Regions from separate parts of the Vibrio mytili genome, predicted to be linked through region 2. Evidence: riboswitches for the same ligand, from Rfam matches in the RefSeq annotation. Region 2 holds a riboswitch; the other holds the start of a gene.

Region 1 (3,426 bases), 1.4 Mb from region 2:
TCCTAACCGACAACAATGGTAATGCGGATCTTAACGACCATAAAGAACAGTTAGCGCAACAGCTCCTGGCGTTTATCTTTAACACTCGTCATCGCCCTGTTGACTCTGGCTTGAGTCCAGCGACCAAACTTTGGTTCGGCGGTGAATGGGTCTCTGTTCAAGACATTATCGACAGTGCAATTGCTGCATGGCAGGGTTCTGATATTTATCAAATCAATCATATTAAGACCCTATTGGACGGTATGAACAATAATGATGCGGTTGAAGTACCAGTGTCATCACCAGAGGAGTGCCCTGCTGCTTATCAATCCTACTAGTTAACCCCAAACGCGATTTTGCCCCCCTCATCTAAATCGCGTTCAAAAAAAGCTCCGCTAGTTACTAGCGGAGCTTCCTCTTTAAAACAACTCGTTGTTAACCTGAATGCTTCAGGCTATCTAAGTGGCGGATTTAGATTATACGTTCTGGTATGACGCCATCTTTGATCTCGACATCCATGAGAGTACTGTACATACCACAACAAACGAGATTGAAGCTGCTGCAAACGAGATAGCAATTGATGCGGTCATACCCAAAGCAATAAAGCCAATACAGGAAACCAAAGCCACAGACAGCGCATACGGCAACTGGGTGGAAACGTGATCGATGTGATTACAGCGAGCACCGGTGGATGACAAAATCGTCGTATCTGAAATAGGTGAACAGTGGTCGCCAAATACAGAACCTGCCAATACTGCGCTCAACATCGGCAACATAAGAGCAACGTCTGTAGCACCGGCCATGTCACCTGCGATAGGTAGCATGATACCGAAAGTTCCCCAAGACGTACCGGTTGAGAATGCCATTAATCCAGACAGCAAGAAAAGAATCACGGGTAACCAATGCGGATTGATATTACCTTGAGCCAAGGTTGACAGATATGAGCCCGTTTTCATGTCACCAATTACAGAACCTATCGTCCAAGCAAACACGAGGATCAAAATAGCGCCAAACATTGATTTTGCACCAATCCATAGTGTGCGCCCAATTTCGCTCATCGGTATACCCTGTTTAACAACAGTAAATAAACCCACAGCTAGACCGAATAAACTACCGTAAATAAGAGAAGTACCGACATCCGTATTCTCAAATGCGCCAAGCAATGCGAATGATTGACCATCAGCGGCCAAAGCTTGGCCACCGGTGTAAAGCATAGAAGCTACTGTGGCAACAATGAGCGTGACGATTGGAAGTACAAGATCAGAAACTTTGCCCTTTTCACTTTCACGAATATCCAGCTCTTCATTAAGATCATGTGCTTCTTGTGCATCGTTTTCTTTGTCATGATCAAAGCCCCGACCTTGCGAGGCTGAGATTTCATGCTCACGCATCTTACCAATATCTAAACCAAACCACGCGACCGCAAACACCATCAGCAAAGCGAACACGGCGTAAAAGTTCATCGGAATTAAACGAACGTAAGCGCCGAGCGCTGAATACTCAGTGATACCGTGAGAAACCAAAATACCGCCAATGATAGTAATAATGTATGCGCCCCAGCTAGACGCAGGCATGATCACACACATTGGAGCTGCGGTTGAGTCCAAAATGTAGGCGAGCTTGGCACGAGAGACATAGAAACGGTCGGTAACCGGACGAGAGATAGCGCCAACAGCAAGGCTATTAAAGTAGTCATCGACAAAAATGAACACACCTAAACAGGCCGCAAGAAGTTTAGAGCCGCGTTTACTTTTCACTCGAGACTGTGCCCATTCCGCAAACGCACGAGTACCACCGGATAACGTTAGCAAAGCGGTTGTCATTCCCAATAGAATAAGGAATCCAACAATACTCATATTCCAAGTGTTTAAGCCACCATCTTCAATAAAAACAGAAGTAACTTTCGAGCCAACATAACCAGCACTATCACCAATAGACCAGCTGTTAAGCAATATCGCGCCTAGCACAATACCAACGCCTAAAGAAATGAGTACACGTCGAGTTAGAATCGCTAATGTCAGTGCAACTATCGGTGGCAATAACGAAACAGGAGATGTAGAAAAATCGATTAAATTCATGATCTTCAAAAACCAAAGTTTGGCTAGAGATCTACTGCAGACAAGCCACACTGCTTAAAGCCGTATACATAAAGACAGCGTGCTCTGTTGAACATAGCGACAGGGAAGTGAACACTCCACCCAACCCTACAGTAGCGCTCCATAGTTTAAAAATATATATCCAAAAAATGTAACAGTAATCGGCTTGAGGCAGGTTAACTTGGTTTGCAGGCGCGGCAACAACGATGCTCTGAGTTCGAGCCTCAAGTCGTTGAAAGTATGCAAGCCAAGATAACCCAATCAAAACCCTGTATTCTGACTTTTTGGGCATAGCACTATGGCAGTGTTGTTCCTTTCGGAGACAACCCCAGCAAATTGCGTTGATGGGCAATGTGCTTCGGCAACCTTCGCCTTTCACTAATATTCTTTGGCATCACCCCAATAATAGCTACTCTTCGAGATTGCGCCTCTACGGCAATAACAAACAATGAACCGTTAATTACACAAATTAACAACAAATTATCTGCTATGTTGCTTCAGGTGGGCGTCATTGTACTTATCGTGAGTACCAATGCAACATATCAAACCTATTTAGGCGAACAAATGACCACACGACTGCCACCTCCTACTCTCTGTGATATATATTCTCATCTACAGAACAGTTCAATCCTTAGACATCGACTGATAATTTATTTGTATAGGGGGATTAGTGAGTTATTTTCTGTGTACTAAAAGGTAGTTACAATTTTCGCTACTAATCCTCTAACGTTACTCTGTTTAGATTATGCAACTCCGCTATCCAGACTGCACGTCAGATAAATCTTACAATAACGGCAAAAAGTGTTGTTAATACATTCATTACTATCAACGTTCAAAAAAATCATAAATAAAGCGTCTGTTTTCATTTTTGGAAGTATTATACCCAAGTAACCTTTAGATGTTCTCACCAAGAACGAGTTTTATTCGGTCCTATCCTGCGTTACTGATTCACTACGTAGAATGACTATGTCTTCAAATCAGTGCCTTGCCTAAGAAGGAATAAGTTCTCGCTGAGCCAGCACTTTGAGATTACTTGGCATAGATAACACAACTTTTTATGTCTACTTTGGTTGCTTTATAGTTAATTAATATTAATAGCGTCAAAAAATGGCCAAATTTAAACAAAAACATGATTTAGTATTTGCACATAAGCAAAAGATAAAGTTAAATATAAGGACTTTATCTATTTTAATTGGCTTTATCTTGTCGTAACAAAATATGTCACGATATAACGCCAAAAAAACACTCACCTATTAATAGGAATCGTTATGTCTGAGCTGACAAAAACACTTCTAAATATCCGTAGCCTTCGTGCATTTTCTCGTGAGCTAACTCTAGAACAGTTAGAAGA
Region 2 (3,426 bases):
TTACAATGCGATCATGATCCAAGCCGTTGCCGATCGTTTAGCGGAAGCCTTTGCTGAATACCTGCATGAGCGAGTGCGTAAAGAGATTTGGGGCTATGCAGTGGATGAAAGCTTGTCAAATGAAGAGCTAATTCGTGAAAAATACCAAGGCATACGTCCTGCTCCGGGTTACCCTGCTTGTCCCGAACATACCGAAAAAGGCCCTTTATGGGAACTGCTTAATGTAGAAGAGAGTATTGGTATGTCTCTTACATCAAGCTATGCCATGTATCCAGGTGCTTCTGTCTCTGGGTGGTATTTCTCTCATCCTGACTCGCGTTACTTTGCGATCGCCCAGATCCAAGAAGATCAACTGGAAAGCTACGCAGAGCGAAAAGGTTGGGATAGGCTTGAAGCAGAAAAATGGTTGGGGCCGAACATCAACGGCTAATCTCAATCACTGTAAACAAGCGATCGGAATGAAATGGGCTGCCAATGTGCAGCCCTTTGTTTATCTAAATTATTGCTCAAATAGCTCAGAATGTAATTTTTGAATGACTTGTTTTGAATCTGAACTGCTGACCAAGAAGCATAGGTTGTGGTGGCTCGCTCCGTAACAAATCATACGTAGATTAAAGTCATCTAAGGTGCTGAATACTTGTTTCGCGTAACCTTTAGTATCGCTCATGTTATTGCCGATTAGAGCGACAAGGCAAAGATCATGTTCGACTTTAACCGTACACAACGTTTCTAGCTCTTCTCTTGCTGCTTGAGGTAATTGCGGTGCTCCGCCTGCAGTATCGGTTTGATCTAATGTTAAAGAAACACTGATTTCTGATGTCGTAATCAGATCCACAGAGATTTTGTATTTTGCCAAAATTTCGAAGACTTTGGCCAAAAAGCCGTACGCTTGGAACATATTTGCACTGCGCAATGTCACCATGGTTTGATTACAACGTAAAGCCAAAGCACGAAATAATGGTGAACTTTCTACTTCATGACGTATCCAGGTACCACCTTTTTCGGGTTCTTTTGAAGAGCCCACAAAGACCGGAATATCGTGACGAAGTGCAGGCACCAATGTCGAAGGATGCAGGATCTTCGCACCAAAGTTCGCCATTTCTGACGCTTCGCTAAAGCTGATTTCTGGGATGGGGGATGCTTTGGGTGCAATGCGAGGATCGGTAGTATAGATACCCGGAACATCCGTCCAAATTTCCAGACCTGAAGCTTTCACACCTTCTGCAATCAGTGCGGCACTATAATCACTGCCACCACGTCCCAAGGTTGTCGTGTTTCCTGATACATCGGAACCGATAAAGCCTTGTGTAACCACAACTGACTGCTGACATAGTGGGACAAGTTTTTCTTGCGCTAACTGAGCAATAGATTCTACATCGGGCTCAGCTCGGCCAAAGTTATCATCTGTTCTTAACACATCGCGTATGTCAAAACGCACAGCATTAATGCCGCGCTCACGCATTAGTTGAGCAAGAATGTGCGTTGACATCAGCTCCCCACATGCCACTAAGTGATCCGTTAATTTGTTGCTTGCTTGAATTGAAGCAGCTTCCGCAAGGCTAGTGACCGTATCTAAAATGGCATACACCTCAGAAGAGGTCTGTGCAGAGTCTTTTAGTTGTGAAAGAATCGCGTCATGAATGCTTGCAAGTTGTTGTAGCAACTCTGTGCGCTTCTCTTGATCTTGAACACCATTCGCTAACGCTACAAGCAAGTTAGTGACACCAGAGCAAGCACTGCTAACGACAAGGCGAGTATCTGGATTGTTTTCAATAACGGCGGCACAACGGCTCATTGCTTCGAAATTAGCAACACTGGTTCCACCAAATTTAGCTACATTAAATGCGCTCACTATGTTCTCCCACGACTTCCTAATAAAAATAATACACACGTCCAATGTATGTGAGGAAAGGAACAGAGCAAAAAGAGAGGAATTTAGAATGGTATATAAAAAATGTACCCTCAGAAGCTCTTCACCAGACGGCACTGATGACAGTTGATGGGATTCAACCCAAGTCAACCGACAAGCCAAAACCACAACTTTGGCTTACCTCGGCACTACTCCCCCTGAATGATTGGTATGGGAATTGCGGTTCCACAAATCATCTACCTGGGTAGTGCTCCTCTTCTACATAAAGCTCAAACATTGAACGGTTTTAGGTGTTCAATGTCAATCACTATTTCGCCCTTTCCTAGTGTTTTTTTGTTTATGAATCTGTGATGCTGGTCCGACTTCTATACTTACGGCTAATTGCCGAGTTCTGAAAAATCCATTAGTGTGAGTTTTAATGCCCGATACCTCATCTAAATTCTAAAAAATAATTGTTCTCGTTCGGGCCCAAATGACGTCAAACAAGGAGCTGCTATGACGATCCAAAGCTTTATTCCCCCTCACCGTATCTTAATGGGACCAGGTCCTTCCGATATCTACCCGCAGGTTCTGCAAGCTTTAAGTCGGCCAACGGTGGGACATTTAGACCCACTCTTTATTGCCATGATGGATGAGCTCAAGCAGTTATTAAAATACGCATTTCAAACAGAAAATGATTTTACCATTGCAGTTTCTGCCCCTGGTAGTGCCGGGATGGAAGCGTGCTTCGTTAACTTGATTGAAAAAGGTGATAAGGTCATCGTATGCCGCAATGGTGTGTTTGGTGATCGTATGCGTGAAAACGTCATTCGTGCGGGAGGTGAAGTGGTAGTGGTTGACGACGAGTGGGGGAATCCCGTTTCAGTCGATAAAGTCGATCAAGCCCTTCAGCAGCATCCTGATACCAAAATCTTAGCATTTGTTCATGCAGAAACGTCAACAGGGGCCGTCAGTGATGCACAAGCTCTTGGCCAACTAGCGAAGCAGTACAACGCTCTATCCATTGTTGATGCAGTTACGTCATTGGGTGGTGTGCCACTAAAAGTGGATGAGTGGCAGTTGGATGCCGTTTACTCGGGGAGCCAGAAGTGTTTGTCATGTGTGCCAGGTTTATCCCCTGTGACTTTCTCGGCGGCTGCAATAGAGAAAATTCAATCGAGAACCACACCAGTACAAAGTTGGTTCCTCGATCAAAGTTTGGTACTAGGTTACTGGAGCGGTGAAGGAAAGCGCAGCTATCACCATACTGCGCCTGTTAACAGCCTTTATGCTTTACATGAAGCTCTATTGATACTAAAAAATGAGGGGCTTGAAAATGCATGGGCACGTCATCAGAAAATGCATGAAAAGCTTAAAACAGGTTTACAAAAACTGGGCTTTGAGTTCGTCGTTGAAGAAGCGTACCGTTTACCTCAACTGAACGCGATTTATGTGCCAGAAGGTATTGATGAAGCGAAAGTTCGCACGCATTTGTTAGCAACGTATAACCTAGAGATTGGCGCAGGACTAGGCACCTTGGCTGGGAAAGCATGGCGAATTGGGTTGATGGGCTACGG

What was found. Region 2 has a riboswitch for lysine ahead of lysC (lysine-sensitive aspartokinase 3). Riboswitches for the same ligand answer to the same signal wherever they lie in the genome.
Region 1: linked by a shared signal. The riboswitch ahead of tet(35) (tetracycline efflux Na+/H+ antiporter family transporter Tet(35)) and the one ahead of lysC (lysine-sensitive aspartokinase 3) in region 2 are both predicted to bind lysine.

Annotation. Positions count from the first base shown of each region.
Region 1 is NZ_CP110481.1:1,154,145-1,157,570, reverse strand. It holds gene ONE56_RS05405 (hypothetical protein) at 1-317, shown strand, start outside; gene tet(35) (tetracycline efflux Na+/H+ antiporter family transporter Tet(35)) at 456-2,057, opposite strand; lysine riboswitch at 2,359-2,516, opposite strand; gene ONE56_RS05395 (DNA-binding protein H-NS) at 3,344-3,426, shown strand, end outside.
Region 2 is NZ_CP110481.1:2,565,772-2,569,197, reverse strand. It holds gene metH (methionine synthase) at 1-430, shown strand, start outside; gene lysC (lysine-sensitive aspartokinase 3) at 500-1,852, opposite strand; lysine riboswitch at 1,959-2,136, opposite strand; gene ONE56_RS11810 (pyridoxal-phosphate-dependent aminotransferase family protein) at 2,366-3,426, shown strand, end outside.